Regions from separate parts of the Pseudomonas sp. No.21 genome, predicted to be linked through region 1. Evidence: predicted binding sites of a transcription regulator. Region 1 holds the regulator's gene; each other region holds the start of a gene.

Region 1 (7,713 bases):
GAGCTGCTCGGTGGACTTCATGTTGCCGATCTCGGCCGCCAGCGCGGAACCGGCACGCCCGGCGAACAGCAGCGCGGTGACCACGGGCCCCAGCTCACGCAGCAAGGTCAGCGCGACCATCTGGCCGACCGCCTGCTCAGAGCCGTACTCCACCAGGATGTTGTAGCCCTGCAAGGCCAGCACCATGCCGATGAAGACACCGGATACGACGATGATCGGCAGCGACAGTACGCCGACGAAATACAGTTGCTTGACCAACAGCTGGAAACCCGCGCCGGTGCCGGTGCGCCCGAACAGCGCACGCAGCAGGAACAGGGTGGAACGGCCCAGCGCCTCGACGACGTCCAGGCCGGCACGCCCGAGCAGGCGGATGCGCTCGAGCGGAGACTTCTTACGCATCAACGCTCTCCCAGCAAATCGTTGCGGTAATCGGGTGCCGGGAAGTGAAAAGGCACCGGCCCGTCGGGGATGCCTTTCATGAACTGGCGGATCCTCGGGTTATCCGACTCCATGAGCTCCGCGGGGGTCCCCTGCCCCAGCACCTGGGCATCCCCCACCACATAGATGTAGTCGGCGATGCTGGCGGTTTCCGCCAGGTCATGGGACACCACGATGCTGGTGATGCCCAGGGCATCGTTGAGGAGACGGATAAGCCGTACCAGCACGCCCATGGCGATAGGGTCCTGGCCGACGAAAGGCTCGTCGTACATGAGGATCTGCGGGTCCAGCGCGATGGCGCGGGCCAGCGCCACACGGCGCTTCATGCCGCCGGAGAGCTCGTCGGGCATCAGGTCGATGGCGCCGCGCAGGCCGACTGCCTGCAGCTTCATCAGGACAATGTCACGAATCATTTCCTCGGGCAGCTTGGTATGCACCCGAAGCGGGAAGGCGACGTTCTCGAACACATCGAGATCGGTGAACAGCGCACCGCTCTGGAACAGCACGCCGAACTGCTTGCGCATGTCGAACAGGTCGGCCCGGGACAGCGTCGGCAGGTTCTGCCCGTTGACCCAGACCTCTCCGGCCGCCGGCTTGAGCTGCGCGGCGATGAGGCGCAGCAGGGTGGTCTTGCCACAACCGGACGGCCCCATGATCCCGGTGACCTTGCCACGCGGGATACGGATATCGACGTTCTGGAAAATACTGCGTGTGCCGCGATTGAAGGTGACGCCCTTCAACTCGACGGCGTAAGCGTTATCAGCGCTCATCTGTACTCCTTGCGATGCGGCCATCCCTGCTGAAGACGTCGCCTCCGGCAGCCGGGACACGATGCCTGAGGGGTGGCCGAACAGGCGGCGAACTATAGCATCGCAGCACAATGCCACCCAAGGCCGCAGCGCCCCATTGTTCAGGCCTGAGACAGGTTTCTCCACCGGGGCATGCAATGAAGGGTGAGCGAACGACTCTTTGCCGGTATAATCCCCGCCTTTTCCTCGGCAACTGCACTCTCCACATGAGCCAGTCCAGCGATCTGATCCAATCCGCACACCGCACCATCCGCCTGGAACGTGAAGCCATCGACACCCTGCTCGGCAGGATCGACGCCGACTTCGTCCGTGCCTGCGAGCTGATCCTCGCCTGCAAGGGCCGCGTCGTGGTGGTGGGCATGGGCAAGTCCGGCCACATCGGCAAGAAGGTCGCCGCGACCCTGGCCAGCACCGGCACGCCGGCCTTCTTCGTCCATCCTGCCGAGGCCAGCCACGGCGACATGGGCATGATCACCCCGGACGATGTGGTGCTGGCCCTGTCGAATTCCGGCTCCACCGCCGAGATCGTCACCCTGCTGCCCCTGATCAAGCGCCTCGGCATCACCCTCATCAGCATGACCGGCAACCCGCAGTCGCCGCTGGCAAAGGCCGCCGAAGCCAATCTCGACGCCCGCGTCGAGCACGAAGCCTGCCCGCTGAACCTGGCCCCGACCTCTTCCACCACCGCATCGCTGGTACTGGGCGACGCCCTGGCCATCGCCCTGCTGGAGGCCCGTGGGTTCACTGCCGAGGACTTTGCCTTCTCCCATCCCGGTGGCGCCCTGGGCCGCCGCCTGCTGCTGAAGGTCGAGAACATCATGCACGGCGGCGACAGCCTGCCCCGCGTCGAGCGCGGCACCTCGCTGCGCGATGCACTGCTGGAAATGACCCGCAAGGGCCTGGGCATGACCGCCGTGCTGGAGAGCGACGGCAGGCTGGCCGGGATCTTCACCGACGGCGACCTGCGCCGCACCCTGGACAAGGGCGTGGACGTGCGCCAGGCCAGCATCGACGACGTGATGACGGCACACGGCAAGACCGTGCGGGCCGAGATGCTCGCCGCCGAAGCCCTGAAGATCATGGACGACCACAAGATCAACGTACTGGTGGTGGTGGACGACAACGACACCCCCATTGGCGCCCTGCACATCCACGACCTGACCCGCGCCGGGGTGATCTGAATGAGCGACGACCTGCTGCAACGCGCCAAGGGCATCCGCCTGGCGGTCTTCGACGTCGATGGCGTACTCACCGACGGCAAGCTCTACTTCCTGGTCGACGGCAGCGAATTCAAGACCTTCAATACCCTGGATGGCCACGGCATCAAGATGCTGATCAACTCCGGCGTACGCACCGCGATCATCTCCGGCCGCAGCACCCCGGTGGTCGAGCGCCGCGCCCGCAACCTCGGCATCCAGCACCTCTACCAGGGCCGCGAGGACAAGATGGCGGTGCTCGACGAACTGCTCGCGGAGCTGAGCCTGGACTACCAGCAGGTCGCCTACCTCGGCGATGACCTGCCCGACCTGCCGGTGATCCGCCGCGTCGGCCTGGGCATGGCCGTTGCCAGTGCCGACGGCTTCGTCCGCCAGCACGCCCACGGCACCACCCGGGCACGCGGTGGCGAAGGCGCCGCCCGCGAATTCTGCGAACTGATCATGCGCGCCCAGGGCAGCCTCGACGCTGCGCAGGCCGCCTACCTCTAGGTCCAGAACATGCCGAAGAACTTCCGCCTCGCCCTGATCCTGATCCCGGTCGCCGCCCTGCTGATCGCGCTGGGCTACTGGAACATCCGCCCGGAAAGCTTCATGGAGCGCCAGGCCAGCACACAGGCGGACGAGAACGCCATCGACTTCTATGTGGTCAATGCCTCCAGCGTGCAGTACCTGGAAGACGGCAAGCGTCACTACGAGATGACCGCCGCCAAGCTGGAACACGTCAAGGCCAGCGACGTCACGCTGCTGACCACCCCGGACCTGCAGCTCTACCGCGGCACCGAATTCCCCTGGCACGTGCAGAGCGAGCGCGGCGAGGTGGGCCCCGAGGGTGAGCAGGTGGAACTGATCGACAAGGTCCGCGTTGCACGCACCGATGCCAAGGGCCGGCCGACCATTCTCACCACCAGCCGCCTGACCGTGTTCCCGGACAAGCAATATGCGGAAACCCAGCAAGCCGTTAGAATCGACGCCGCCAACGGGGTTACCACGGCACAAGGAATGAAAGCGTACTTGAATGACAGCAGGATGATCCTGCAGTCCAACGTAAGAGGCCAGCATGAGGTTCGTTAAAACCCTCCCCCTACTGCTCAGCCTGGGTGCCGCACTCGGAAGTGCCAGCGCCTGGGCGCTGCCCAGCGACCGCGATCAGCCGATCCGGGTCCAGGCCGACAGCGCCGAGCTCGACGACAAGCAAGGTGTGGCGGTCTATCGCGGTGATGTCGTGATCACCCAGGGCACCCTGAAGATCACCGGCGATACCGTGACCATCACCCAGAACGCCCAGGGTGAGCTGGAGGTCTTCACCTCGGTCGGCAAACCTGCCTACTACGAGCAGAAGCCTGCGGTGGACAAGCAGATCGTCAAGGCCTACGGCATGACCATCCAGTACTTCGCCGCCAACGAGCGCATCGTGCTGATCGACCAGGCCAAGGTGATCCAGGAAGGCAACACCTTCGAAGGCGAGAAGATCGTCTACGACACCCAGCGCCAGATCGTCAACGCAGGTCGCGCCACCGGCACCAATGTCGGCACCCCGCGCCCGCGCATCGACATGGTCATCCAGCCGAAGAAGAAAGAGCAGCAAGCGGGACAAGCACAGTAATGGCGACCCTCAAAGCCCAGCACCTGGCGAAGAGCTACAAGAGCCGCCAGGTGGTACGTGATGTCAGCCTGTCCATCGACAGCGGCCAGATCGTCGGCCTGCTCGGCCCCAACGGCGCCGGCAAGACCACCTGCTTCTACATGATCGTGGGCCTGGTGAAAGCCGACCAGGGCCGCGTGCTCATCGACCAGCAGGACGTTACCCACCAGCCCATGCACGGCCGCGCCCGCGCCGGCATCGGCTACCTGCCTCAGGAAGCCTCGATCTTCCGCAAGCTCAGCGTGGCCGACAACATCATGGCCATTCTCGAGACCCGCAAGGAGCTCGACCGCGCCGGCCGCCATCGCGAGCTGGAGAGCCTGCTGCAGGAATTCCACATCAGCCACATCCGCGACAGCATCGGCATGAGCCTGTCCGGTGGTGAACGCCGTCGCGTCGAGATCGCCCGCGCCCTGGCCACTGCCCCCAAGTTCATCCTGCTCGACGAACCCTTTGCCGGTGTCGACCCCATCTCCGTGGGCGACATCAAGCAGATCATCCACCACCTCAAGGCGAAGGGGATCGGCGTGCTGATCACCGACCACAACGTCCGCGAGACCCTGGACATCTGCGAAACCGCCTACATCGTGAATGACGGCCAACTCATCGCCGAAGGCAGTGCGGAAGAGATCCTGGCCAACCAGCTGGTCAAGGAAGTCTACCTGGGGCACGAATTCCGCCTCTGAAGGCCAGCCCTGCACGCAGAAGTTGCGAGCAGTAGAAAAATCATTCAAGGTCAGGCATATAATTTGCTTCCTGGTGGCGCCTCGGCGCCCTGTAGTGGATGGCGCATGCGCGCCGGCGAATAAGGTGCTAAGCCCCCTGCCATGAAACCATCGCTAGTCCTGAAGATGGGCCAGCAGCTGACGATGACCCCGCAGCTGCAACAGGCCATCCGCCTACTCCAACTGTCCACCCTGGATCTGCAGCAGGAAATCCAGGAGGCACTGGAGTCCAATCCCATGCTCGAACGCCAGGAGGAAGGAGAGGACTTCGACAACTCCGACCCCATGGCCGAAAGCGAGCAGCAGCCCAACTCCGCCAGCCAGGAATCCAGCTTCCAGGAATCCAGCGTTCCCACTTCCGAGAGCGAGAGCCTCGAAGACGGCGAGTGGCACGAGCGCATCCCCAGTGAGCTGCCCGTGGACACCGCCTGGGAAGACGTCTACCAGACCAGCGCCAGCAGCCTGCCCAGCTCCGATGATGACGAATGGGATTTCACCTCCCGCACCTCGGTCGGCGAGAGCCTGCAGAGCCACCTGCTGTGGCAGCTCAACCTGGCGCCCATGTCCGATACCGATCGCCTGATCGGCGTCACCCTCATCGACTGCATCAACAATGACGGCTACCTGGAGGAAACCCTCGAGGAAGTCGTGGAGGCCTTCGACCCCGAGCTCGAGGTCGAGCTCGACGAAGTCGAGGTTGTCCTGCGTCGTATCCAGCAGTTCGAGCCGGCGGGTGTCGGCGCTCGCGACCTGCGCGAATGCCTGCTCCTGCAGCTGCGCCAGTTGCCGGCCAAGACCCCATGGCTGAGCGAGGCCCAACGCCTGGCGGGCGACTATCTCGACCTGCTGGGCAGTCGCGACTACAGCCAGCTGATGCGCCGCATGAAGCTCAAGGAAGATGAGCTGCGCCAGGTGATCGAGCTGATCCAGGGTCTCAATCCGCGTCCCGGCTCGCAGATCGAAGCCAGCGAACCCGAGTACGTCGTGCCGGATGTCATCGTGCGCAAGCACAACGAGCGCTGGCTGGTGGAACTGAACCAGGAAGCCGTCCCTCGCCTGCGCGTGAACCCGCACTACGCCGGCTTCGTCCGCCGCGCCGACTCGAGCGCCGACAACACCTTCATGCGCAACCAGTTGCAGGAAGCACGCTGGTTCATCAAGAGCCTGCAAAGCCGCAACGAGACCCTGATGAAGGTGGCGACCCAGATCGTCGAGCACCAGCGCGGTTTCCTCGAATACGGCGACGAGGCGATGAAGCCCCTGGTGCTGCATGACATCGCCGAAGCGGTGGGCATGCACGAATCGACCATTTCGCGCGTCACGACCCAGAAATTCATGCACACCCCCCGTGGCATATACGAGCTGAAATACTTCTTCTCCAGCCACGTCAGCACCTCCGAAGGCGGTGAATGCTCGTCCACCGCCATCCGCGCGATCATCAAGAAACTGGTCGCGGCGGAAAATGCCAAAAAGCCGTTGAGCGACAGCAAGATCGCTGGTTTACTGGAAGCACAGGGTATCCAAGTGGCCCGCCGCACAGTCGCCAAGTACCGGGAATCCCTCGGGATAGCGCCTTCCAGCGAACGCAAGCGGCTGATGTGACGCGGATTGATCCACGCCAAAGTGTTCCGGTGGCAGGCCCGTTAGCCTGTCTCTTACACACGGGCAATAAGGAGAAAGCGGTATGCAAGTCAACATCAGTGGACATCAACTGGATGTGACCGACGCCCTGCGCGACTATGTCGTCGAGAAGTTCGACAGACTGGAGCGCCACTTCGACAAGATCACCAATGTGCAGGTGATCATGCAGGTGGAGAAACTGAAGCAGAAGATCGAAGCCACCCTGCACATCGCCGGTGGCGAGGTCGTGGCCAATGCGGAGCATGAAGACATGTACGCGGCCATCGACCTGCTTACGGACAAACTCGACCGCCAACTGATCAAACACAAGGAAAAGCAGCTGAACCGCCAGCAGGGCGCAACCGCCCGCTGACATTCCCCTTCCTATGATCCGACTTGAGCAAATCCTGACCCCCGGCCGTTCCCTCGTGAACGTGCCGGGCGGCAGCAAAAAACGTGTCCTGGAACAGATCGCCAACCTGGTTGCTCGCGAACTTCCCGACCTCGACTCGCAAGATATCTTCGAAAGCCTGATCGCCCGGGAGAAACTCGGCTCGACAGGTTTCGGCAACGGTATCGCCATCCCCCATTGCCGGCTTCCCGGCTGCGCCGCGCCCATCAGCGCCGTGCTGCGCCTGGAGGCCCCCGTCGACTTCGACGCCATCGACGGCGCCCCGGTGGACCTGCTGTTCGTACTGCTGGTCCCCGAAGCCGCTACCGACGAGCACCTGGAATTGCTCCGCCAGATCGCCAGCATGCTGGACCGCACCGAAGTGCGCGACCGCCTGCGCGTGGCGCAGAGCAGCGACAGCCTGTATCAGGTGGTAGTGGACGTCCAGAACGGACGCTAGGACCTTGCCATGCGCCTGATCATCGTCAGCGGCCGTTCAGGCTCAGGCAAGAGCACCGCCCTCGACGTCCTCGAGGACAACGGTTTCTACTGCATCGACAACCTGCCCGCCGGCCTCCTCCCCGAACTGGCCGAGCGCGCCCTGCTGCAGACCGAACTGCTGCATCCGCAGGTCGCCGTGTCCATCGACGCACGCAACCTGCCCAGCCAGCTCAAGCGCTTCCCCGAATTGCTCGAAGAAGCCCGCACCCGCCATATCCAATGCGACGTGCTGTACCTGGACGCGGATGACGAGACCCTGCTCAAGCGCTTCTCCGAAACCCGCCGGCGGCACCCGCTGACCAACGAGGACCGCTCCCTGGCCGAAGCCATCCTCGACGAGTCGAAGCTGCTCGCGCCCATTTCGGACCTG
Region 2 (7,713 bases), on a different contig from region 1:
GACTTCGGCGTCACTTCCACCAGCTCGTCGTCGGCGATGAATTCCAGCGCCTGTTCCAGGGTGAACTTGATCGGCGGAACCAGGGCGATGACTTCGTCCTTGCCGGAAGCGCGCATGTTGTCGAGCTTCTTGCCCTTGGTGGGGTTGATCACCAGGTCGTTGTCACGGCTGTTGATGCCGGCCAGCTGGCCTTCGTAGATCTCGTCGCCCGGGGCCAGGAACAGCTTGCCGCGGCTCTGCAGGGTTTCCAGCGAGTAGGTCAGGGCGGTGCCGGTGGCCATGGAGACCAGTACGCCGTTCTGACGGTTGCTGACTTCGCCGGCCTTGATCGGGCCGTAGTGGCTGAAGGTCGAGGTCAGGATGCCGGTGCCCGAGGTCAGGGTCAGGAAGTTGTTGCGGAAGCCGATCAGGCCACGCGCCGGGATGGTGTATTCCAGGCGCACACGGCCCTTGCCGTCGGGGATCATGTTGGTCAGATCGCCCTTGCGCAGGCCCATCTGCTCCATCACCGAGCCCTGGTGCTGCTCTTCGATGTCGATGGTGACGTTCTCGTAGGGCTCCTGCTTCTCGCCGTCCTTCTCGATGATCACCACTTCCGGACGGCCCACGGCCATCTCGAAGCCTTCGCGGCGCATGGTTTCGATCAGTACGGACAGGTGCAGTTCACCGCGGCCGGAGACCTTGAACTTCTCGGCGGACTCGCCCGCTTCGACGCGCAGGGCGACGTTGTGCAGCAGTTCCTTCTCCAGGCGGTCCTTGATGTTGCGGCTGGTGACGAACTTGCCTTCCTTGCCGGCGAAGGGCGAGTCGTTAACCTGGAAGGTCATGCTCACGGTGGGCTGGTCGACGGTCAGGGGCGGACGGGCTTCGACGTTCTGCGGGTCGCACAGGGTGTCGGAGATGAACAGCTCTTCCATGCCGCTGACGCAGACGATGTCGCCGGCTTCGGCTTCGGCGACTTCGACGCGCTGCAGGCCGGAGTGACCCATGATCTTCAGGATGCGGCCGTTGCGCTTGGTGCCGTCGTCGCTGATGGCGACCACCGGGGTGTTGGACTTGATCTTGCCGCGGGCGATGCGGCCGATGCCGATCACGCCGAGGAAGCTGTTGTAGTCCAGCTGGGAGATCTGCATCTGGAACGGGCCATCGACGTCGACGTCCGGAACCGGGACGTGGTCGATGATCGCCTGGAACAGCGCGTCCATGTTGTCGTCCATCTTCTCGTGGTCGAGACCGGCGATGCCGTTCAGGGCGCTGGCGTAGACGATCGGGAAGTCGAGCTGCTCGTCGGTGGCGCCGAGGTTGTCGAACAGGTCGAAGATCTGGTCGATGACCCAGTCAGGGCGCGCGCCCGGACGGTCGATCTTGTTGACCACGACGATCGGACGCAGGCCGGCCTTGAAGGCCTTCTGGGTCACGAAGCGGGTCTGCGGCATGGGGCCGTCCTGGGCGTCGACCACCAGCAGCACGGAGTCGACCATCGACATCACGCGCTCGACCTCACCGCCGAAGTCGGCGTGGCCGGGGGTGTCGACGATGTTGATGTTGTAGCCGTTCCACTTGATGGCGGTGTTCTTCGCCAGGATGGTGATGCCGCGCTCTTTCTCCTGGTCGTTGGAGTCCATCACGCGCTCGGATTCCGCTTCTTTGCGGTCGAGGGTGCCGGAGAGCTTCAGCAGCTTGTCGACGAGGGTGGTCTTGCCGTGGTCGACGTGGGCGATGATGGCGATGTTGCGTAGTTTTTCGATCACTTGTGTATCTCGATCAGAGGATTCGGTTCGCCGCTGAGTCTAGGCGGCCTGTATGAAAAACGTTCGATTCAGCCCACCCACTGGTCGGGGGGGCGGTGGCGGATGCTGCCGCCATACAGCCCGGGCTGTTTAGGCCGGGCGATAAACGCGCACATTGGCATGCCCCTCGCTGAGCAGATGGTGAGCATGCAGGCGGCTCATGACGCCTTTATCGCAATACAGGAGGTACTGGCGGTTTTCGTCCAGTTCCTTGAAGCGGCTGTTGATGGCGTAGAACGGCAGGGCCTGGACTTCGATGCCGGGCAACTCCAGCGGTTCATCTTCCTGGGCATCCGGATGGCGGATGTCGATGACGATCTGGCCCGGCAGCGCCTCGCCGACCTCTTCCACCTTCAGGTCCTGGCCCAGTTCCTCGATCACGCGGTCGATGGGGATCAGGCGGGCACGCTCGAAGGCACGCTCCAGCACGGCCATGTCGAACTGCGCCTCTTCGTATTCGATGCGGCTCTGCTTGGCGCGGGTGGTCGGATTCACCGAGATCACGCCGCAGTACTCGGGCATGTGCTTGGCGAACTCGGCGGTGCCGATGCGGGTGGCGGTGTCGATGATGTCCTGCTTGTGGCTGGCGATCAGCGGGCGCAGCACCAGCATGTCGGTGGCCGAGTCGATCACCGAGAGGTTCGGCAGGGTCTGGCTGGACACCTGGGAGATGGCCTCGCCCGTGACCAGCGCCTCGATGCGCAACTGCTCGGCCATGCGCGTGGAGACCCGCAGCATCATGCGCTTGAGGATCACGCCCATCTGGCTGTTGTCGACCTTGCCGAGGATCTCGGCCACCACTTCCTCGAACGGCACGCTGATGAACAGCACGCGCTGGGAGCGGCCGAACTTCTCCCACAGGTAGTGGGCCACTTCCATCACGCCCAGCTCGTGGGCGCGGCCACCGAGGTTGAAGAAGCAGAAGTGCGCCATCAGGCCACGACGCATCATCTGGTAGGCGGCGACGGTGGAATCGAAACCGCCGGACATGAGCACCAGGGTCTGCTCCAGCGAACCCAGCGGGTAGCCGCCGAGGCCGTCGTGCTGGTGATGGATGACGAACAGGCGCTGGTCGCGCACCTCGATGCGCACTTCCACTTCCGGGTTCTTCAGCGAGATGCCGGCGGCGTTGCATTCGCGACGCAGGCGGCTGCCCACGTGGCTCTCCAGCTCCATCGAGGTGAAGGTGTGCTTGCCGGCGCGCTTGCAGCGCACGGAGAAGATCTTCCCGGGGATCTGGTCGGCGTAGTGCAGCTTGCACTTTTCCAGCACGTCGTCGAAGTCGCCGAGCGGGTACTCGTTGACCTCGAGGAAGTGGGTGATGCCCGGGGTGCAGGTGAGGCGCTCGATCATCTCGGCGAGGAGCTTCGGATCGGTTTGCGTCGTGACCAGCTCCAGGTTGTCCCAGATGCCGCTCACTTCGACTTCCGGGTCGAGATCACGCAGCACCACGCGAATGTTCTTCGCGAGCTGGCGGATGAAATGCTTGCGCACCGGCCGGCTCTTGATGGTGATTTCGGGGAAGACCTTGATGATGAGTTTCATGAAAACAGCGCTTGCTGGGACAACGGAAAAAGAGGGGCGCGGATTATAGCGGAAATTGTTCAAGCTTTGACCAAAATCAATCACACCTCCTGATCGCGCACCAAACAGGTGCAATCACGACGTGCGGAGCACGGAATTGGTGCGCAAAAATGTACACAATCATTCTTCAGCCCCCGGCCTGCCTGTGTTCTAGGGCTCTTGCCCATTCCAGGGCACTGGCACGCAATTTGCTCCCTTGTGAGGCAGGTTGCCCTGGCGGACCATGCCGCCCCGGCTTCACCTTTTATCGGGGGCTCAAACTTTTCCAGCTCCCCATTCACCTGGAGGACACCATGTCGAAGTCGCTTCAACTGATCAAAGACCATGACGTGAAGTGGGTAGACCTGCGCTTCACCGATACCAAAGGCAAGCAGCACCACGTGACCATGCCGGCACGCGACGCACTCGACGACGAGTTCTTCGAAGTCGGCAAGATGTTCGACGGCTCGTCCATCCACGGCTGGAAAGGCATCGAAGCCTCCGACATGATCCTGCTGCCGGTCGACAGCACCGCCGTGCTCGATCCGTTCACCGAAGAGCCGACCCTGATCCTGGTCTGCGACATCATCGAGCCGAGCACCATGCAGGGCTACGACCGCGACCCGCGCTCCATCGCCAAGCGCGCCGAGGAGTACCTGAAGACCACCGGTATCGGTGACACCGTCTTCGTCGGCCCGGAACCCGAGTTCTTCATCTTCGACGAAGTGAAGTTCAAGTCCGACATCTCCGGCTCCATGTTCAAGATCTACTCCGAGCAAGGCTCCTGGATGACCGACCAGGACGTCGAAGGCGGCAACAAGGGCCACCGCCCGGCCGTCAAGGGCGGTTACTTCCCGGTTCCGCCGTGCGACCACGACCACGAAATCCGTACCGCCATGTGCAACGCCATGGAAGAGATGGGCCTGGTCATCGAAGTTCACCACCACGAAGTGGCGACTGCCGGCCAGAACGAAATCGGCGTGAAGTTCAACACCCTGGTCGCCAAGGCTGACGAAGTCCAGACCCTGAAGTACTGCGTGCACAACGTGGCCGATGCCTATGGCAAGACCGCCACCTTCATGCCGAAGCCGCTGTATGGCGACAACGGCTCGGGCATGCACGTGCACCTGTCGATCGCCAAAGACGGCAAGAACACCTTCGCAGGTGAAGGCTATGCCGGCCTGTCCGACACCGCCCTGTACTTCATCGGCGGCATCATCAAGCACGGCAAGGCCCTGAACGGTTTCACCAACCCGTCGACCAACTCGTACAAGCGCCTGGTTCCCGGCTTCGAAGCCCCGGTCATGCTGGCCTACTCCGCCCGCAACCGTTCCGCCTCGATCCGCATCCCGTACGTATCCAGCCCGAAAGCCCGCCGCATCGAAGCGCGCTTCCCGGACCCGGCTGCCAACCCCTACCTGGCCTTCGCCGCCCTGCTGATGGCCGGCCTGGACGGCATCCAGAACAAGATCCACCCCGGCGATGCCGCCGACAAGAACCTGTACGACCTGCCGCCGGAAGAGGCGAAAGAGATCCCGCAGGTTTGCGGCAGCCTGAAAGAGGCGCTGGAAGAGCTGGACAAGGGCCGTGCGTTCCTGACCAAGGGCGGCGTGTTCAGCGACGACTTCATCGATGCCTACATCGAGCTGAAGAGCGAAGAAGAAATCAAGGTGCGCACCTTCGTGCACCCGCTGGAATACGACCTGTACTACAGCGTCTGATCCAGCTGCCTGCATAGGCAACGTGCCGCGCAAGCGGCGCGGACTGAGAGGCCTCCTTCGGGAGGCCTCTTTTTTTGTGGCATGGATTGCGTGCAACAACGCCCTCGAACCGAGCGATTTTCCGGCTGCGCCGCACAGCCGCATCAGGCCGAACTTGCCAGCTTGGCGCGCGGGTGCAAGGCTTAGCGGCATCATCCAGAGGAGACCGGCCCATGCGCCTCCTGCTCGCCTGCCTGCTGCTGTCGCTGACGCTCCCCGCCACGGCGCAGATCTACAAGTACACCGACGCCAACGGCAATACCGTCTTCACCAACCAGCCGCCGGATGGCACCAGGACCGAAGAGGTCACCCTGCCCACCCCCAACACCGTGGAAGCGCAGAAGCCCTCCGCCCCGGCCGCCGCCGCGAAGGACCAGGCAGCCGAAGCGGCGTACCAGGAACTGCGCCTGACCGACGTCCCCAGCGACGAAGCCCTGCGCGCCAACAACGGCACCTTCTCCGTCGGCGTGCACCTGGTTCCGCGCCTGCGCACCGGCCACCGGCTGCAACTGCTGCTGGACGGCAAGCCCGAGGGCCAGAGGGTCAACGTGCCGCGCCTGCAGGTGATCAACGCCGACCGTGGCGAGCACAGCCTCGCGGTCCAGGTGCTCGCAGGCGACCAGGTCGTGCAACAGAGCGAAACCGTCACCTTCACCGTGCAGCGGGTCAACACCAGCAGCCCGGCGCTGCGCCCGCCACCCCCTCCGAAACCCACTCCGAAGCCAGCCACCTGACCCATGCGCACGATCCTGTTCTGCCTGCTGTTCGCCTGCCTGCCGGCGATGGCCCAGGTCTACACCTACATCGACGAGGAAGGTAACCGCGTCTTCACCGACCGGCCCAAGCCCGGCAACGCCGAGCGCATCGAACTGGCGCCCTCCAACGGCATGACCGCCCAGCCGGCGGCCCCGGCCGTATTGCCGCCCGCCGCCATCCCCCGCGAGCTGGGCTACCAGGTGCTGCGCATCCTGGTGCCCGAGCCGGACGCCACGGTGCGCGACATGGAGGGCAACCTCATCGTCACCGCCATGAGCGAGCCCGGCCTGCGCGACGGCCACAACTACCGCCTGGTGCTGGACGGCAAGGCCCAGGGTGAACCCGGCCGCAGCCCGGTGTTCCCACTGACCAACCTGGATCGCGGCACGCACCAGCTGGCGGTGGAGATCATCGACGACAAGCAGCGGGTGGTGGAGCGCACACCGAACCAGCCGGTGCACATCATGCGCATCACCCTGGCGCAGAAGCGCCAGGCGCGCCCCTGCCAGAAGGCCGATTACGGTGTCCGCCCCGAATGCCCGCTCAAGGACAAGCCCAAGGAGCCGGACAAGGGCATCATCGGCATCCTCCCGTTCTTCTGATTGCGCGGCGCACCGCAATGGTGCGCCAGGCTGCACCGATTTCTATACTCTCCCCATTTTGGTTCGCCCACATGCGGCCGCACTGCGCTGAAAAGCAGCCGCAAGCGGCTGGCGGCCTGTTCCAGCGCGTCTTTTCAGGGCTTGGTTTGCTTCTTGCATTTTCCTGCCCATCGCCGAGATGCCCGACCTATGACCATCAACGACGCCCTGCACCGACTGCTGCTCGACAACCTGACCACTGCGGTGATCCTGCTCAACGCCGACCTGCGGCTCGAGTACATGAACCCCGCGGCCGAGATGCTCCTGGCCGTCAGCGGCCAACGCAGCCACGGCCAGTTCATCAGCGAGCTGTTCACCGAGTCGCCCGAGGCCCTGACCTCGCTGCGCCAGGCGGTGGAACAGGCGCACCCCTTCACCAAGCGCGAGGCCATGCTCACCTCCCTCGCCGGGCAGACCCTGACGGTGGACTACGCGGTGACGCCCATCCTCAACAAGGGCGCTACCCTGCTGCTGCTGGAAGTGCACCCGCGCGACCGGCTGTTGCGTATCACCAAGGAAGAGGCCCAGCTGTCCAAGCAGGAAACCACCAAGTTGCTGGTGCGCGGCCTCGCCCATGAGATCAAGAACCCCCTGGGCGGTATCCGTGGCGCCGCCCAGCTGCTTTCCCGCGAGCTGCCGGAAGAGCACCTGAAGGACTACACCAACGTCATCATCGAGGAGGCCGATCGCCTGCGTAACCTGGTGGACCGCATGCTCGGCTCCAACAAGCTGCCATCGCTGGCGATGACCAACGTCCACGAAGTGCTGGAGCGTGTCTGCAGCCTGGTGGAAGCGGAGAGCCAGGGCGGCATCACCCTGGTGCGCGACTATGACCCGAGCATCCCGGACGTGCTCATCGACCGTGAACAGATGATCCAGGCCGTGCTCAATATCGTGCGCAACGCCATGCAGGCCATCTCCGCCAACAACGACCTGCGCCTCGGGCGCATCACCCTGCGTTCGCGCACCCTGCGCCAGTTCACCATCGGCCACACCCGGCACCGCCTGGTGACCAAGGTGGAGATCATCGACAACGGCCCGGGCATCCCGCCCGAACTGCAGGAAACCATCTTCTACCCCATGGTCAGCGGGCGCCCGGACGGTACCGGGCTCGGGCTGGCCATCGCCCAGAACATCATCAGCCAGCACCAGGGGCTGATCGAGTGCGAAAGCCATCCCGGCCACACCGTCTTCTCGATCTTC
Region 3 (7,713 bases), on a different contig from region 1:
GCTCGACGTCGGCCAACTGGAAAAGGACGACGAGGCCGAACTGGCCAAGCAGCTCGCCGACTTCCCCCGCACCAGCCTGCTCACCGCCCTGCCGTTCAGCGGCGCCGCCAGCGAAGCCGTGCTGGACGCCCTCGGCTGGAGCGACCTGAAGCCGCTGCAGCGCCTCTACCTCGACCTGGCGCTGGCCGTCGACCACAGCGGGCGCCTGGTGGAAGACCTGCAGAGCAGCGACGACCCGGAGCTGGGCGTGGTGGACCGCGACGCCCTGCAAGCCGCCCTGGACCAGGCCGACGCCGGGCACCTGGCCGACTACCTCGCCGCCCTGGAAGGCACCCCCTGGGCCTTCCCCAACACCCGCCTGCTGCTGGATGCCTTCCGTGGCCTGGAGCGCAAGGCCCTGGAGAAGAAGCTGCAGCGCCACGCCCAGGCCGCCTTGCGCGCCTACGGCCTGTTGCCCATCAGCGGCGCGGACGAAACCCGCGAGCGCTACCTGGCCCTCAAGCGCTACCACCGCGAAGTCGAGCGCTACGGCGCCGAGCGCCAGGCCAACTCCCAGGCCGCCATCCAGGCCGGGCTGGAGAACCTCGCCCGCACCGCCGGCCACGGCGACGCCACGCGGCTGGAATGGGCGATGGAAGCGGAGATCGCCGAGCAGACGCCGGACCGCCTGCATCTGGACGGCTACGACCTGTGGCTGGAGTTGCAGGGGCTCAACCCGGTCATCGTCGCCGGCAAGGGCGGCAAGCGCCTGAAGTCCGTACCCGCCGCCCTGCGCAAGCACGAAGGCCTGGCCGAGCTGAAGACCCTGCAGGCCCGCATGAAGGACCAGATCCGCCGCTTCCGCCTGACCCTGGAAGCCATGATGGCGCGTGGCGAGGCCCTGGAGCTGACGCAGCTGCGCCAGCTGCTGCGCATGCCGGCGGCGCGCCTGCTGCTGGACCACCTGGTACTGCGCGACGGTGACGGCCAACTGGGCTGGCTGGACGGCGACGCCTTCACCCTCTGCTCCCTGGCGGGACCGGCGCGCCCCATCGAAGGCCCGCTGCTGATCGCCCACCCCCTGCACCTGTTCGAAGCCGGCGCGCTCTCCGCCTGGCAGCAGGCCCTGGTGGCCCAGCGCCGGGTGCAGCCGTTCAAGCAGGTGTTCCGCGAGCTGTACCTGTTGACCCCGGCCGAACGGGAGAACGGCCTGAAGTCCCTGCGCTTCGCCGGCCACGTGCTGCGCAGCGCCGTGGCCGCGCGCCTGCTGCGGGCCCGGGGCTGGACCACCCACGACGGCGAAGAGGTATTCCGCAACTGGGGCCAGGGCCTGTATGCCTTCGTCGACTTCCCCGATGCGCAGCGCTACCTGCCGCTGACCGAGAGCATCACCCTGCAGGCCATCGAATTCGTCCGCGACCGCGCGCCCCTGCCCCTGGAAGAGGTTCCGCCGCTGGTGTTCTCCGAGACCCTGCGCGACGCCGACCTGATCGTCTCCGTGGCCTTCACCGGCGAGACCGGCACCCACGCCGGCAGCGCCGAGGTCATCCAGCGCCGCGCCGAACTGGTGCAGGCGCTGGTGGGCAACCTGGGGCTGGCCAACGTGCGCTGCGAGGGCCACCACGCCCACATCACCGGCAGCCGCGCGCGCTACCGGCTGCACCTGGGCAGCGGCGTCATCCATATCGAGCCGGGCAACTACCTGTGCATCGTCCCGGCCGGCAAGCCGGCGGATGACCTCTACCTGCCCTTCGCCGACAGCGACGCGCGCACCAGCGAGATCATCAGCAAGCTGTTCCTGCTGCTGGATGACGGGGCGATCGACGACCCGAGCATCCTCGAACAGATCCGCCGCAGCGAGGTGCCGGCGTGAGGGATAGGCCCAACCCGTGGGAGCGAATTCATTCGCGATGAAGCCGGCACCCTGCCCGCCCCTTTCGCGGCTGAAGCCGCTCCCACAACCGGTGCCGTAGGTTGGCGCCGAGCGCAGCGAGGCCCAACGCAATCATGTTCGGCCTGGCGACGTTGGGCTTCGTACCTCAGCCCAACCTACGGTCCGTAAGGCGGGTGAAACCCGCGTGGTTTCGTGCATGGTCCTCGTCGGGTTGCACCCGACCTACAGGCGTCCAGAACTCCGTAGGGGCGAATTCATTCGCCCGCTCTTTCGCGCCGCCCGTGACCTCGACGTCAGACGTTGTATTCCGCCGGTGGCGCCGGCAGCTTCTCCAGCACCTCGTGCAGGCCGGCGGCCCATTGGCGGCGCACGCCTTCGTAGTATTCGTCGTCCTCGGTGACGCGGTAGCCGGCGGGAAGGATCAGGCTGTCGGTGTGGTAGACCAGCAGGTCCAGCGGCATGCCGACCGAGAGGTTACTGCGGATGGTGGAATCGAAGGAGACCAGCGCGCAACGCAGCGCCTCCTCCAGGCTGGTGTCATGCTTGAGGTTGCGATCGAGGATCGGCTTGCCGTACTTGCTCTCCCCCAGTTGCAGGAAGGGCGTGTCCTCGGTGGCCTGGATGAAGTTGCCCTGCGGGTAGATGCTGTAGAGCGCGGGCGGCTGGCCGGCGATCTGCCCGCCGACGAGGAAGGAGCAGGTCAGGTCGGTGTTGCCCGCCAGCGGCGCGCCGTCGCGGGCCACCACCTCGCGGATGGTTTCGGCCACCAGGGCGGTGGCGTCGTAGAGCGTGGGCACGCTGTCGAGGTTCACCAGGGTACTGCCCAGGCGCTGCTTGAGCAGGTTGACCACCGACTGCGAGGTGGCCAGGTTGCCCGCCGTCTGCAGCACGATCAGGCGTTCACCGGGCGTACCGAAGGTGAAGAGCTTGCGGAAGGTGGCGATGTGGTCGATGCCCGCGTTGGTGCGCGAATCGGAAACGAACACCAGGCCATCGGCAAGGTGCATGGCGACGCAGTAGGTCATGGTTCTCTCCCGTTTTTATGTGCCCCCCGCCTCCCCCGCGCCTTGCGCTTCGGCATCACCGGCCCGTGCCTGCCGGGATGGCAGGCGGGCAGTCGAATGACCGGTGATGCAGCGAGAAGTCCTGTGACGCGTGTTACTGCTGCTCCTGGACCATCAGCAGGGGCGGCACGTCGATGTCGACGCGCGCGTGCATCTGCTCGCCGCCGCCACGGCGCATGCCGCGCACCGGGCAGGCATCCAGGTAGTCCAGGCCGACGGCGAGCTTGAGGTGGCGCTCCGGCCGGGACAGGCGGTTGGTGACGTCGAAGCTGTACCAGGCATCGCCCAGCCAGGCTTCCGCCCAGGCGTGGCTGACCAGGTGGGCGTTGTTCTCCTTGTACAGGTAGCCGGAGACGAAGCGCGCCGGCACGCCGAGGGTGCGGGCGCAGGCGAGGAAGGCGTGGGTATGGTCCTGGCAGACCCCCGCGCGGCCGGCGAAGGCCTCGGCGGCGGTGCTGTCCACGGCGGTGACGCCGGTCCGGTAGTCGATGTGCTCGTGCAGCGCGTCCATCAGGGTGATCAGGCCGCTGCGCTCGGGCCGGGGCTTGCAGTGGGTGTGGGCGAAGGCACGCAACGCCTCGTCCGCCGTGGTCAGGCGGGTGGAGCGCAGGAACGGCAGCGCCGAAAGCTTGTCGTGCTCGGCCTCGCTGTGCTCGTCGATCTCCACCTGGCCACGGGCACCGATGACGATGGCCTCGTGGGGTTCATCCAGGGTCAAGACGTGGAGGATGTTGCCGTAGGGATCGATCTGCGCGCGTACCGGGCGCGGCAGGTCGAGCTGCCAGCTGAGGATGTGCTGGCGCTCGCTGTCGTGGGGCGTCAGGCGCAGGTACTGGATGCTCGCGCGAACCTGGTCGTCGTAGCGATAGGTGGTTTCGTGGCGGATGGACAGTTTCATACGGCCTCCAGATATGAGCTGTGGATCGCTCTGGCCAGTTGGCGAACCAGCAGGATGAAGTCGGTGAGCCAGCCGTGCAGGCCCTCACCGAGGATCTCGTCGATGCTCGTGTAGCGCAGGCGTGCGTCCAGCTCGGCGGCCAGGCGCTGGGCCGGCCGGCCGTTCTCGCCGGGCAGGCTGGAAAGGATCAGGTTGAGCTCCTCCATGCAGGCACGCAGGGAGCGCGGCACGTCGGGGCGCAGCAGCAAAAGTTCGGACACCTGGCGTGCGCCGGGCGAACCCCGGAACACCTCGGTGTAGGCCTCGAAGGACGACAGCGCGCGGAGCAAGGCGCTCCACTGGTAGTAGCCACGTGCGGACGTATCGCTGACCTCCTCCGCCTCCTCGCCGAGCATCTCGTAGCGTGCATCGAGCAGGCGCAGCGTATTGTCCGCCCGTTCTATGAAGGTTCCGAGACGGATGAAGCGGTAGGGGTCGTGACGCATGATGGTGCCGAAGGTGGCACCACGGAACAGGTGCGAGCGTTCCTTGACCCACTCGCAGAAGCGCTTGATCCCGTAGCGCCCCAGGCCCTCGCCGGCGATGCCGCGCATCTCCAGCCAGGTGGCGTTGATGTTCTCCCACATGTCGGCGGTGATGCGCCCGCGCACGGCGTGGGCGTTGGTGCGGGCGGCGCCCAGGCAGCTGTAGATGCTCGCCGGGTTCTCCGCGTCGAGGGCGAAGAAGTGCAGCATGCGCTCGGCGTGAAGCTGGCCGTGGCGGGTCAGGTAGGCGTCCAGGGTGCCGGTGATCAGCAGCGGCATGGCGAGTTCTTCCAGGCCATCGCCACGGCCGTCCTGGGGCATCAGCGACAGCGAGTAGCTCACATCGAGCATGCGCGCGAGGTTCTCGGCGCGCTCCAGGTAGCGCGACATCCAGTAGAGATCGGAGGCAGTACGGCTCAGCACGATCAGTCCTCCACGATCCAGGTGTCTTTGGTACCGCCGCCCTGCGACGAGTTCACCACCAGCGAGCCCTCGCGCAGCGCGACGCGCGTCAGGCCGCCCGGCACCAGGCGCGTTTCGCGGCCGGAGAGGACGAACGGGCGCAGGTCGATGTGGCGCGGGGCGATGCCCTTCTCGACGAAGGTCGGGCAGGTGGACAGGCTCAGCGTGGGCTGGGCGATGTAGGCCTCCGGGCGCGCCTTGAGGCGTTCGCGGAAGGCTTCGATCTCCGCCTTGGTGGCGGCCGGGCCGACCAGCATGCCGTAGCCGCCGGAGCCCTGGGTTTCCTTCACCACCAGCTCCGGCAGGTTGGCCAGTACATGGGACAGCTCCTCGGGCTTGCGGCACTGCCAGGTGGGCACGTTGGCGAGGATGGGTTCCTCGTCGAGGTAGAAGCGGATCATGTCGCCGACGTAGGGGTAGATCGACTTGTCGTCCGCCACCCCGGTGCCGATGGCGTTGGCCAGCACCACGTTGCCGGAACGGTACGCCGCCAGCAGGCCGGGCACGCCGAGCATGGAGTCCGGGTTGAAGGCCAGCGGGTCGAGGAAGGCGTCGTCGAGGCGACGGTAGATCACGTCCACCGGCTGCGGGCCGGAGGTGGTGCGCATGTAGACACGGTCGTCGCGGACGAACAGGTCGGCGCCTTCCACCAGCTCGACGCCCATCTCGCGGGCGAGGAAGGCGTGCTCGAAGTAGGCACTGTTGAAGCGCCCCGGGGTCAGCACCACGACGCTGGGGTTGTCCAGCGGGCTGGAGCTCTTGAGGGTCTCCAGCAACAGGTTCGGGTAGTGGTCGATGGGCGCCACGCGCTGCGCCGCGAACAGCTCGGGGAACAGGCGCATCATCATCTTGCGGTCTTCGAGCATGTAGCTGACGCCGCTGGGGGTGCGCAGGTTGTCCTCGAGCACGTAGTAGGTGCCGTCGCCGTCGCGCACCAGGTCCACGCCGGCGATGTGGGCATAGATGTCGCGATGCAGGTCCAGGCCCTGCATGGCGATCTGGTAGCCCTCGTTGGCCAGCACCTGCTCGGCCGGGATGATCCCCGCCTTGATGATGCGCTGGCCGTGGTAGAGGTCGGCGAGGAACATGTTCAGCGCCTTGACGCGCTGGATGCAGCCGCGTTCGACGACACGCCACTCGCTCATGGGGATGGATCGGGGAATGGTGTCGAAGGGGATCAGGCGCTCGGTGCCCTGTTCGTCCCCGTAGAGGGTGAAGGTGATGCCCGCCCGGTGGAACAGCAGGTCGGCTTCGCGCCGCCTCTGGGCAAGCAGCTCTTCGGGGGTATCGGCCAACCAGCGGGCGAATTCCCGGTAGTGCGGGCGGCATTCGCCACTCGCGTCGTACATCTCGTCAAAAAAGGTGCGGGCCATGCCGGACTCCTTGTCACCACCGACCATCTTGCAGTCGCAAGCCTCGTGCCAGCGACTCAACCCTTTACGTATCAATGAGTTGCACACGGACTCCAGCTCCGACGCACTGCGATGGTGCAGCTTCGGGAGCGGAACGGGTGCCACCGCCCCGTTTGGCGGCGATACGGATTAGGACGGGGAGCTGCGCGTACTTGTTCCCTAATTCTTCGCTCATCGCGAATGCGCCCACGCAAGCAGTCTAGGACAAGGCCGGCAGCCTGCCCGCGCCGTCGGTAACCTTGCTTGTCAGGCCACAGGCCGCGAACTACGCTGGCTTGAGCACCTCCCGCCTCACGGCCCGCTGCTCTGGCGGTCGCCGCCCAGGCTCCGCCGCATCCGCATCAGGAGTCGACCATGTCCTCGATCAGAAGCACCCTTTCGGCGTTCGCCTGCGCCAGCGCCCTGCTCAGCGGCGCGCTGCAGGCAGCAGAACCGCTCAGGCAGATCGGCGCGGGCGAAGGCGCGCTCGACATCGTCGCCTGGCCCGGCTACATCGAGCGCGGCGAGACCGACAAGGCCTACGACTGGGTCACCGCCTTCGAAAAGGACAGCGGCTGCAAGGTCAACGTGAAGACCGCCGCCACCTCCGACGAGATGGTCAGCCTGATGGCCAAGGGCGGCTACGACCTGGTCACAGCCTCGGGCGATGCCTCCCTGCGCCTGGTGGCGGGCAAGCGCGTGCAGCCGATCAACACCGCGCTGATCCCCAATTGGAAGAACGTCGACGAGCGGCTCAGGGACGCCCCCTGGCACACCGTGGCCGGGCAGCACTTCGGCACGCCCTACCAGTGGGGGCCGAACGTGCTGATGTACAACACCCAGGTCTTCCCCAAGCCGCCGACGAGCTGGAACGTGGTGTTCGAGGAGACCACCCTGCCCGACGGCAAGAGCAACAAGGGCCGGGTACAGGCCTACGACGGCCCCATCTACATTGCCGACGCCGCCCTCTACCTGCGCCGCACCCGGCCCGAGCTGGGCATCCGCGATCCCTATGAATTGAGCGAGGCGCAGTACGCCGCCGTCATCGCCCTGTTGCGCGGCCAGCAACCGCTGATCCACCGCTACTGGCACGACGCGACCGTGCAGATGAGCGACTTCAAGAACGAAGGCGTGGCCGCCTCGGGCTCCTGGCCCTACCAGGTCAACGCCCTGCGCGGCGAAAAGCAGCCCGTCGCCTCCACCATCCCCACGGAGGGCTCCACCGGCTGGGCCGACACCACCATGCTGCACGCCGAGGCCAAGCACCCCAACTGCGCCTACAAATGGATGAACTGGTCCCTGGAGCCCAAGGTGCAGGGCGACGTGGCGGCCTGGTTCGGCTCGGTGCCGGCAGTGCCCAAGGGCTGCACCGACAGCGAACTGCTCGGCGCCGGCGGCTGCGCCACCAACGGCTACGACCAGTTCGACAAGATCGCCTTCTGGAAGACACCCCAGGCCAAGTGCGGTGACGGCCAATGCGTGCCCTACAGCCGCTGGACCC

Evidence for each region. The regulator sigma-54, encoded in region 1, starts transcription at its own class of promoters, with help from an activator protein. The targets are predictions, from matches to a motif close to ANTGGCATNNANNTTGCTNT.
Region 2: the regulator sigma-54 is predicted to act here: its motif matches at 3,550-3,569, upstream of glnA (glutamate--ammonia ligase).
Region 3: the regulator sigma-54 is predicted to act here: its motif matches at 6,228-6,247, upstream of ACYJSS_RS29895 (circularly permuted type 2 ATP-grasp protein).

The regions. Positions count from the first base shown of each region.
Region 1 covers NZ_BAAJNO010000006.1:279,088-286,800, forward strand. The annotation lists gene mlaE (lipid asymmetry maintenance ABC transporter permease subunit MlaE) at 1-399, opposite strand, end outside; gene ACYJSS_RS14425 (ATP-binding cassette domain-containing protein) at 399-1,208, opposite strand; gene ACYJSS_RS14430 (KpsF/GutQ family sugar-phosphate isomerase) at 1,454-2,428, shown strand; gene ACYJSS_RS14435 (KdsC family phosphatase) at 2,429-2,953, shown strand; gene lptC (LPS export ABC transporter periplasmic protein LptC) at 2,963-3,535, shown strand; gene lptA (lipopolysaccharide transport periplasmic protein LptA) at 3,522-4,067, shown strand; gene lptB (LPS export ABC transporter ATP-binding protein) at 4,067-4,792, shown strand; gene ACYJSS_RS14455 (RNA polymerase factor sigma-54) at 4,934-6,433, shown strand; gene hpf (ribosome hibernation-promoting factor, HPF/YfiA family) at 6,516-6,824, shown strand; gene ptsN (PTS IIA-like nitrogen regulatory protein PtsN) at 6,838-7,302, shown strand; gene rapZ (RNase adapter RapZ) at 7,312-7,713, shown strand, end outside.
Region 2 covers NZ_BAAJNO010000002.1:180,773-188,485, reverse strand. The annotation lists gene typA (translational GTPase TypA) at 1-1,751, opposite strand, end outside; gene thiI (tRNA uracil 4-sulfurtransferase ThiI) at 1,881-3,335, opposite strand; gene glnA (glutamate--ammonia ligase) at 3,668-5,074, shown strand; gene ACYJSS_RS03610 (DUF4124 domain-containing protein) at 5,287-5,847, shown strand; gene ACYJSS_RS03605 (DUF4124 domain-containing protein) at 5,851-6,471, shown strand; gene glnL (nitrogen regulation protein NR(II)) at 6,661-7,713, shown strand, end outside.
Region 3 covers NZ_BAAJNO010000026.1:378-8,090, reverse strand. The annotation lists gene ACYJSS_RS29915 (DUF4132 domain-containing protein) at 1-1,852, shown strand, start outside; gene ACYJSS_RS29910 (proteasome-type protease) at 2,167-2,898, opposite strand; gene ACYJSS_RS29905 (transglutaminase family protein) at 3,032-3,835, opposite strand; gene ACYJSS_RS29900 (alpha-E domain-containing protein) at 3,832-4,782, opposite strand; gene ACYJSS_RS29895 (circularly permuted type 2 ATP-grasp protein) at 4,785-6,194, opposite strand; gene ydcS (putative ABC transporter substrate-binding protein YdcS) at 6,588-7,713, shown strand, end outside.